Regions from separate parts of the Paenibacillus sp. S25 genome, predicted to be linked through region 2. Evidence: riboswitches for the same ligand, from Rfam matches in the RefSeq annotation. Region 2 holds a riboswitch; each other region holds the start of a gene.
What was found. Region 2 has a riboswitch for cobalamin ahead of cobJ (precorrin-3B C(17)-methyltransferase). Riboswitches for the same ligand answer to the same signal wherever they lie in the genome.
Positions count from the first base shown of each region.

Region 1: it holds a riboswitch for cobalamin, as region 2 does, so the genes downstream of both, KAI37_RS25280 (ABC transporter substrate-binding protein) here and cobJ (precorrin-3B C(17)-methyltransferase) in region 2, are expected to answer to the same signal.
Region 3: it holds a riboswitch for cobalamin, as region 2 does, so the genes downstream of both, KAI37_RS06615 (ABC transporter substrate-binding protein) here and cobJ (precorrin-3B C(17)-methyltransferase) in region 2, are expected to answer to the same signal.

Region 1 covers NZ_CP073683.1:5,759,291-5,762,572, reverse strand. The annotation lists gene KAI37_RS25285 (nucleobase:cation symporter-2 family protein) at 1-392, shown strand, start outside; cobalamin riboswitch at 1,273-1,476, shown strand; gene KAI37_RS25280 (ABC transporter substrate-binding protein) at 1,694-3,274, shown strand.
Region 2 covers NZ_CP073683.1:5,521,140-5,524,421, reverse strand. The annotation lists gene KAI37_RS24215 (uroporphyrinogen-III synthase) at 1-436, shown strand, start outside; gene KAI37_RS24210 (LOG family protein) at 643-1,197, shown strand; cobalamin riboswitch at 1,255-1,440, shown strand; gene cobJ (precorrin-3B C(17)-methyltransferase) at 1,752-3,282, shown strand, end outside.
Region 3 covers NZ_CP073683.1:1,537,829-1,541,110, forward strand. The annotation lists gene cbiB (adenosylcobinamide-phosphate synthase CbiB) at 1-469, shown strand, start outside; gene KAI37_RS06610 (histidine phosphatase family protein) at 513-1,265, shown strand; cobalamin riboswitch at 1,388-1,581, shown strand; gene KAI37_RS06615 (ABC transporter substrate-binding protein) at 1,790-2,797, shown strand; gene KAI37_RS06620 (FecCD family ABC transporter permease) at 2,794-3,282, shown strand, end outside.

The sequences.
Region 1 (3,282 bases), 240 kb from region 2:
ACGTCATTTTTGCTGCCGGCGGTATCATGGTTGTTCTTGGTTTGCTTCCTAAGCTGGCTGCCTTAACGACAGTGATTCCTAACGCTGTGCTGGGCGGGGCGATGATCGTCATGTTCGGCTCGGTCGCTGCATCAGGCATGTCTATTCTGTCAGAAGTGGATCTGCGGAAGGAAAGCAATCTGCTGATCGCAGCATGCAGCATTGCCGTGGGCCTAGGCTCTGCCGTTCTGCCACAAATGTTCGACCAGCTGCCGAGCTTTGCCAAAATGCTGTTGCAAAATGGTATCGTTTCGGGCTCGGTTACAGCGATTGTCTTGAATATCGTTTTGACGAGAAAACAGGGCGAATCGGTCAAAAGCGTGACGGTTCAGGAGGTTCCACAGAAGGTTTGATGATTAGGAAAAAATAAGATAGCCGGAAAGAGGACGTATGCCTCTTTTCCGGCTTTTTGGCATGGAGTTATCCAGAACTGATTATTTATTTAGCAGCATGAAGTTATTGATGAAACCCTCTTCCTGTATAAAGATCGGGGTTTGGATTTTCGAAGTAAAGTCATAATAGTACACGCCGCGTCCTTCATCCTGATTTTTCTGAGAGGCGCTGCCTAAATAGTAGATACCCTTGCCGTCTGGGGACATATAGAGACTGTGCAGTGGCGCTAAAGTTAACTCTTAAGTTGATTTATCTACTAGAGGAATTTGCTAGAGTAGTGGGCAAGGTCGTGGTATAATTTACCTTATGGATTTTGAATAGTGGTGGATGTTTTCGGACCACGGTGCAGCTTCCCGAAAGGGGGTGAAGCCGATGGTCACACTTGTGTCGTGCTACGATGTGTTGCGTTGGATGGTTACGTTACTAAGCCTGGTGTTTAGTATTCGTAAACTTTATCGCTGGCTACGTCGGAAATTTCGGAACAAGCGAAAACCCACCGCGTAATTAGGTTGGCCCCTAACGGTGGGTTTCGTTTGCATTGACATTTAGTTATGCAGCGCGCCGTGGTGGTGATCCACAGCCTTTCAAGTCCTAAGAGTCTTTGCCGTTGGCGCGGCGAAGACTCTTTTTAGTATACGACACGGTAGTTTACTCTATACCTAATTTTAACACTTCAATTGCGTGCACGCAATTGGAGGTTACGTCTTGTTTCTACCTTATCGTTCAAATTTAAATTATTGTGCAGCATTTATTGACAAGCCTGTGACAACAAAATAAGATCGTAATGGAAAGAAATAAAGGAAGAAAACAGGTGTGAGCCGGACGACTCTGTGTACGGGGTTTTGTTGAGACCATGTAGATGGATTTTGAGCGTGTTCACTTAAAAGGGAAGTTCGGTTGATTCCGACACGGGCCCGCCACTGTATACAGGCCTTAGCAGGATACTGCTGGAGCTTTCAGAACAGCCACTGGAACTGTGAAGAACCGGGAAGGCCTGAAAGATGCGCCTGGAGTCAGGAGACCTGCCTGTTTTGACATCACTGTCAGACCCACGGGATGCTGGGGAGGTGGTTAGGCGTGCTGCATACGGAATGTCTGAAACCGATCTGATCCCTTCTATGTTTTTGGAGTTGGCTTCGAGGTGAGTTTTGACATTTTATAATGAAAGCATTTCTGACTGCTGATCAAGTGGTCCGGAATGCTTTTTTCGCGTTTTGCGTTAGGTTTATATGATTTTACAAGATAGAGGGGGATTCATTGAATGATTAGCAATCGTAGCAGGAGTTCATGGTTGATATGTACAGGGGTGATACTGTTGCTGGCAGTTATGGCTCTTTCGGGATGTGCCAGCAATAAGACGTCGGATAGCTCCGGTAAGGGTGAAAACGCGTCAGCACAACAAACAGCGACAGATAAAAAGCTGGTAATGGCGTATACATGGAAACCGTCGGGCGTTGACCCGCACGGAGATAATAGCTGGGATGTGATGCGATCCGGTGCAGGTGAGACACTTGTCCGTTTGAATGAAAAGCTGGAGCCTGTGGCTTGGCTGGCAAAGGAGTGGAAGCAGGATAGTCCTACAGTTTGGACGTTCAGCTTGCAGGATAAAGTCACTTTTCATGATGGAAAGAGTATGGATGCAGCAAGTGTAAAAGCATCTTTACTGCGCTCTATCGAGAAAAGCCATCTGGCGAAGGATTTACTGAATGTGAAGTCCATTGATGTAAGCGGCCCGCTGGCTTTGAAAATCACGACAAACCAGCCGAATGCGGCGTTGGTGTCCAATCTAGCTGATCCATCGACGATTGTACTGGATGTGGCATCGATGAAAGATGAGCAGAGCTACCCAGCGATGACAGGCGCCTTTAAAATCAAAGCGTTCAACAAGGACCAATCGTTGGTCGTAGAGCGTTATGACGGATATTGGGGCGAGAAGCCACGACTGGCTGAAGCGACGATGAAGTTCATTACGGACGGGAATTCGCGCCTGATGGCGCTGCAATCCGGCGAGGTGGACGTAGCGACCGATATTCCGGTTGATAACACAGAGGTAGTGAAAAAGAACGACAAGCTACAAGTACTGTCGGCTCCCTCCTTGCGCACCCATATGATCGTGTACAATATGGAATCGCCAGTATTCAAGGATGCGGCGAACCGTAAGGTGGTGGACAGCCTGATTCCGCGCACATCGATTGTGAGCGCCGTCATGAGAGGCTTCGGTACGGAAGCAAGCAGTCCGTTCCCGAGCATTCTTCCCTTTGGTAAAGTTGAGCGTAAAGCGCTGGGGGGAACGGCAGAGCAGCTGTTGACGAAGGATGGCTGGCAGAAGGACGCCCAAGGGACATGGACTAAGCAAGGCAAGCCGTTCGAGGTTACGCTGCTGACTTTCCCTCAGCGTCCGGAGCTCTCTGTTATGGCTGAGGTCATCCAAAGCCAATTGCTGAAAGAGGGAATCCAGGTCAAGATTCGCAAGGTGGAAAATATCGACGAGGCGTTGACCAAAAACGATTGGGATTTTGCTATGTACAGTATGCTTACTGCTCATACAGGAGAGCCGCAATATTTTATGGACATGTTTTATTCTTCGAAAAGCGAAGCCAATGTAAGCCGGTATAGTTCCAAACCGCTAGAGAGTATTCTTAACAGCTTGAAGCTGGCGAAGGATACAGCGCAGCGTAATGCTGTGACACTACAAGCGCTGGATATCATCAATGCGGATTTGCCACAGTCGTTCATTGTGCATCCTGATAATGTGTTTGGTGTGAAAAAAGGGGTGGAGGGTTTTACACCCCATCCGATCGAGTATTACTACATTACAGCGCAATCTGATATTGCGGAATAACGAGCTGC
Region 2 (3,282 bases):
AGTATTGTTGCAACTGCATGGCGATCCAGCTCCACGGTTGGTAAAGTGGCTGGACGAGCAGGGGGCAGTGACCCGCCAGGTACTTCCTTATAAGCATATCCCACCTGAGGAAGCAAAGTTGCAGGCGTTACTGGAGGATGTTATCCATCGTAATGTTGATGCTGTTACGTTCACAAGTGGTCCGCAAATCCGATTTTTGGCCCAATATGCCAGAGAGCAAAATCGAATCGAGGATTTACTGGAAGCTTTTCGTGAGGATGTGATTGCTGTATCCGTAGGGAAGGTGACTGCACAGTCCATTGTGGAAGAAGGGATTGATCGAGTCGTGTTTCCAACCGAAGAGCGCATGGGCGCGATGATGGTGGAGCTGGGCAAATATTTTGAACATAACGATTCGGTGCATGGCTGTGGTCTGAAGATCGTGAATGGTCATTGAAATGAGCTGGAAATTATAAATGCAGTATGCTAAAAAATGAACTTATATTTTGGGATACAGAGTAAAATAAAGATAAGGGCCTACGAGGTCTTTATCTTTTTTTGTTGGACATGCATCGACAAAGATTTTTGTTATAGCGAAAATGTTTATCTAATATAATGAATAAGTTTCGATGCATGATACTTAGGACAGGAGCTGAGACGTTAATGAATTCTATTTGCGTATTTGCCGGGTCCAGACCTGGACATTCATCGGTATATGTTGAGGCTGCAGGCAAGCTGGGGGAAGCCATGGCTCGCCATCATATCCGTCTGATCTATGGTGGCTCTAGCAGGGGGCTGATGGGAGAGGTGGCAGATGGAATGCTGGCGGGTGACGGTCAGGTCACTGGCATTATGCCTACCCTGTTATTTGATGCAGAGATCATTCATCGGGGAGTTACCGAATTTATTGAGGTGGCAAGCATGCATGAGCGTAAAGCGGCAATGAGCGAGATGGCCGATGCGTTTATCGCCCTTCCAGGTGGCTTGGGAACCTTCGAGGAGCTATTCGAGGTATTGTGCTGGGCGCAAATCGGGATTCATCGCAAGCCCATTGGGCTGTTGAATGTGAATGGATATTTTGACCCGTTAGTAGAAATGGTACGTCATAGCGTGCAAGAAGGGTTTACCGGGGCTGAGCACCCAGCGTTATTAAGTATCTCTGCGGACCCGGACGAATTGCTACATATGCTAAAAAATAAAGCAGAGAACTTGAAATAAAGCGTTTTTCGTGCTTGCACAACTGATTGAGGCAAGGTTATGATAAGACCCATAATCAAATAGCGGACAGACAAGGTGCCTTTGCGGTTGAGCAAAGGGTAACAGGGAATCGGGTGCAAATCCCGAGCGGTCCCGCCACTGTAAGGAAGAGGATTTTTTAAAATGGTCACTCGTGAAAAACGGGGAAGACGAAAGAATCCGTTGATGCCAAGCCAGGAGACCTACCTTGAACTGTATGCACCGTTAACCTTCGCGGAGAGGATGGGTGTACGAAATCAGGAAATCAGGCACACGTTGCTTTTTCCATGTTGGCTAGAGGTTTGCGTGGATATGAACGTGCAGCAGCGTTTGAAACGTAAACAGTCAGATGGAGGACAACGGCAGGCTGGAGGAAGACAAATAGTGTCTTCTTACGCTGTTTGTTCGTCTGATGAGAGATGCGTACATAGAAACCCCATCCGGGCAGGATGGGGTTTTTTTGAGTTACACGATGTGCATAAATCATTGAAATAGATAGCATAGCTGCCCTGAAAAGGATGAATAGGAGGAGCACGATGAGCCCATTAGGAAAATTGCTGGTGATTGGATTTGGACCAGGAGATATGGAACATATCACAAAACGGGCGCTGGATGCGCTGGCCGAAAGTGAGGTCATTATCGGCTACAATACCTACGTTGATTTGATCCGTCCGTTGTTGAACGGACAGGAGATTGTACGCACAGGGATGACAGAGGAAGTGAGCCGTGCGCAGGAGGCGGTTCGCCAAGCAGAGATGGGCAAGAAGGTAGCTGTCATTTCCAGTGGAGATGCGGGAGTCTATGGTATGGCAGGACTGGTGTATGAGGTACTGATGCAAAAAGGCTGGCGACGCGAGGACGGAGTTGAGGTAGAAGTCGTACCGGGGATTTCGGCTATTCAGTCCTGTGCTTCACTGTTGGGGGCGCCAGTTATGCATGATGCGTGCACGATCAGTCTGAGTGATCATCTGACCCCATGGGAAACGATTGTGAAGCGCGTAGAAGCAGCGGCTTCGGCCGATTTTGTAATTGCATTATACAACCCGCGCAGTGGTCGGCGTACCCGCCAGATTGTGGAGACGCAGTCCATTTTGCTGCGTTACCGCGATCCGCAAACTCCAGTCGGGTTGGTGAAAAGTGCTTATCGTGAACGTCAGCAAGTTATTGTAACGACGCTGGAGGATATGCTGAATCATGACATCGGGATGCTGACGACTGTAATCATCGGCAATTCCTCGACGACGGTGTATGACGGCTTGATCGTGACTCCGCGCGGATATCAGCGCAAATACACATTAGATGCGACCGAGCAGGCACTCAAGCCGCACCAGCGTCTCCGCACGGAAGCGGAGCCGTGGTCACTGGGCGCACAAGAGGATACACCGCAGGCAGGCGCAGCCCCGACTACGCCCGGCGGGCCTTCCGCGAGCGGCGCTGCGGTTGCGACGCAGGCACGCCCGCAAGCGATGGCTGCCGTGCAGGCAACGAATGCTGTGCAAACCGGCGCAGCCCCAGCATCGCTGGCGGCAGAGGCACTAAGCCGCCTCGCTGTTGGCGGCAAGCTGCCTGGCGCAGCCAACGCTCGCTGGAGCGGGCAAGCGCCTACCTTCGAGAGCACCGCCGGAACGTCAGCGGTGGCCGGAGCGGGGGCTACGGCTGGAATGGCGACAGGCGGCTTTGGCAAGCCTGCGCTATTTGAGGTGGGCGTTTCCCCCGGGGTGGGAAACAAGAAGTTCACCGCTCGCCAGATGGCGCTGCTCGCCGAGGTAGCGGGTGATGACGGCGAGCTGGAATACACGCCAGATCATCAGATCGTACTGCGCGTACCGTGCGCAGACCCCGAGGAACTGGTCGGACGGCTGCGGGATGAACGATTCATCGTCATGCCGATTGGCGATGTGTTTAAGGTGAAGGCGTGCGACTTCTGCAATATGGAAAAGGATGACGCTGTGCCTGTGGCTGAGCATCTACAGGTTGTACTTGGCGGATTACAGGCACCCAAGGAAACGAGCATTGCTTTGAACGGATGCGGTATGGCCTGCTATGGAGCGGTGCTGGAGGATATCG
Region 3 (3,282 bases), 2.0 Mb from region 2:
AGCACCCTTGGCGCTGGCTTATCGTGCTGTGAATACGCTCGATTCCATGGTTGGCTACAAAAATGAAAAGTATCTGCATTTAGGCTGGGCTTCAGCACGTCTGGATGATGTCGCTAACTACATTCCGGCACGCCTGACAGCGGCAATGCTTGTGGTAGCGGCGTGGATGTACAAGCGAGATGCTGCAAGAAGCTGGCGCACAGTCAAGCGAGACGCTCGTCTGCACCCAAGCCCAAACAGTGGCTTCCCGGAATCGGCTGTTGCTGGTGCACTGGGGATTCGTCTTGGAGGCTATAATGTGTATCATGGCGTGCGCTCCTTTCGTGCATACATGGGCGATTGGATACGACCGCTAGAGTCGAAAGATATACGGCATACGATCCAGCTGATGTTCGCCGTGTCCAGTATGTTTGTAGGATTGTGTTTGTTAGGAGCCGCAGGTTGTTTTGCTTTGGGATGGGTGCGGTGAGGAGTGACACACTGAATAATGATCGAGCAGGAAGTGACATTTCTTGAAACAAGATATAGCAGCAAAAAGGACGGTAGAATACGCACAAAGTCCGAACTCACAGGAGGATAAGGTGCCGTATGATGCTAAAGAAGATCTGCATTGGGACATGGAACTCGTGTTAGTTCGTCACGGTACAACCTTATGGAATAAGGAACGTCGATATCTGGGACACTCCGACTTAGGTTTGCTACCGGGAGCAGAGCAGGAATTAAAGCCTTTGCAAGAAAAATTGCAAGGGCAGTCCTTTGCTCGAATCTATTGCAGCGATTTAATGCGATGTCGCCAGACCCTGCAGATCATTGTGCCGGAATCAGAATTGACGTCTGGAGGTTCCCTATCTACTATGTCTCCTATAATGGAACCACGTCTGCGAGAGCTTCATTTTGGCGAGTGGGATGGAAAAACGTATGACATGCTCAAGGATGTGTCGTTGTATCGCGCTTGGATTGATGAGCCGCAACGGATAACCCCTCCTGGAGGAGAGTCTTGGGCAGATTTTGTGAATCGTCTACGGAAATTTCTTGACTCTCTGTATGAATGGCGTGTTGCTATGGAAGTTCAACCCATGGATTTGACTGCTGCGCCGCCCTCAGTTTTGGTCGTTACGCATGGTGGCGTAATTCGTCAGTTGGCTTGCATGCTGATACCGGGTCATGATTTTTGGAGTCTGAATCCGAGGCCGGGAGAATCATTTAGGATTCAATTGAGGTCGGCAGGACGGCACAATTACATAGCAGAAATGCTTCCTCATTAGGTTAGACACCAGCGGATAAAGAGGCTGTTTGGGTTGTAAGCCGCCTCTTTTTAACCTATAATCATCAAGTAAAAGAACGGCTTGACTACCACTACATCAAATATCCAGCAGACGAGGTCGGCGCAGCGTGATGAAACTATGGTTTCCCTTGCCTGCGCTGTTAAAAGGGAAGTCGGTGTGAGTCCGGCGCGGTCCCGCCACTGTAAATGGAAACATGCCCGTTAGTCCTTCTTTATGTGCTACTAAGCATATGAAAGAATTTCAGGACATGGATTTTACCATAAGTCAGGATACCTGCCCGTCCGCCTGTCACCATAATCCTTCGAGGAAAGGATGACGTGTTCGCAGTGACTGTCCATGCGGAAAGAAGCTGCCGCCTGCGCACGATCTGCGCTAACGTGACCCCTGTGTCCTGATATGAGGATGCGGGGTTTTTTTGATAGGAAAAGAAGGCTGGATTTAGAAGATATCTGATGATGTTCAAGTAACGCTCTTAACGATTTTTTTATGAAGGGGTGCAAATCATGGCAGGAAAAAAAATAAAGGTTTGGACAACAGGTCTATTGGTTCTGATTTTGGCAGTTGTGCTGAGTGCATGTGGCGCTAATGGAAAAAATGCTGAAAATAAAGAGAACCAGAATTCTTCACAGCAGCCGGGACAGACCGTAACCGCACAAGAGCCTCCGGGCAAAACAGTTTACCCACTCACGGTTAAGGATGCAACAGGACAGGAATTTACATTCAAAAAAGCGCCGGATAAAATCGTTTCCGTCTCCCCGGCAGAAACCGAGGCGCTATTCGCCATCGGGCTGGATAAGGAAATAGTTGGCGTCTCCGACTACTCTGATTACCCGGAAGCAGCTACGAAAAAGCCTAAAGTAGGCGGTATTATGAAACCGAACGAAGAGGCGATCATTGCTGCTAACCCGGAAGTCGTTTTTGCAGGGATATCACTTAGTGAACAGGCTACGACCAAGCTGCGTGACATGGGAATTATGATTTTTAAAACGGAACCGAAGACAGTTGAAGATGTCATAGCTAATATCGAATTGTATGGGAAAATCACCGACCATCAGAAGGAAGCGAGAGCGGTGACTGACAAGATGAGGACAGATGTAGCGGAAGTGAAAGAAGGAGTTAAAAATATCGGTAAAGGGCAGAAGCTGCGGGTATACGTCGAGTTTTCACCAGGCTGGACAGTTGGTAAAGGCGAGTTTATGGACGAGCTGATTACGTTGGCGGGCGGCGAAAATGTAGGTGCCACGCAGAAGGGGTGGTACCAAATTAGTGAAGAAAATATTATTGCTGCGAACCCTGACGTGATTTTGTACAGCAAAAGTGTCAAGGACGACAAAACTGGTCAAACGCTCGGCGAAATCATTAAAGCTCGCAGTGGATGGGATCAAATATCGGCTGTTCGCCACAACCGGGTATTTGCCGTGGATGATAATTTGATCAGTCGTCCGGGTCCACGCGTAACGGAAGGTCTCAAGGAAGTGGCCAAGGGCGTGTATCCTGAAATTTTCAAATGAACCGTAAACTGATCGGCTTTGGAGGGACAGGTCTTGTCTTGCTGTTGCTGACGCTGCTGCTCTGTCTTGGCATCGGCTCGGCCAAGCTTCCGGTCAGCCAGATCACGGGCATACTGGTTAACCACCTTCCGTGGTTAGGCGATACGTTTACACCGGATTGGAATACATCCTCAGAGCAGATTATTTTGAAGGTCAGATTACCACGAGTGTTATTGGGAATGTTGGTAGGAGCAGCGCTGGCGCTGGCGGGAGCCGGATTTCAGGGTGTGCTGCGTAATCCTTTGGCTGATCCGTATACACTGGGGGTATCCTCGGGGGCTTCGGTAGGAGCGGCAGTACTGATCTATTGGGGCCTTCAATTTTCATTTGTTGGCATATGGACGCTGCCGCTAGTGGCATTTACGACCGGAATGCTGACGCTGTGGATGGTGCTGACGTTGGCACGGGAAGGTAAAAAAATTCCGACACAAAGTCTCATTTTGTCG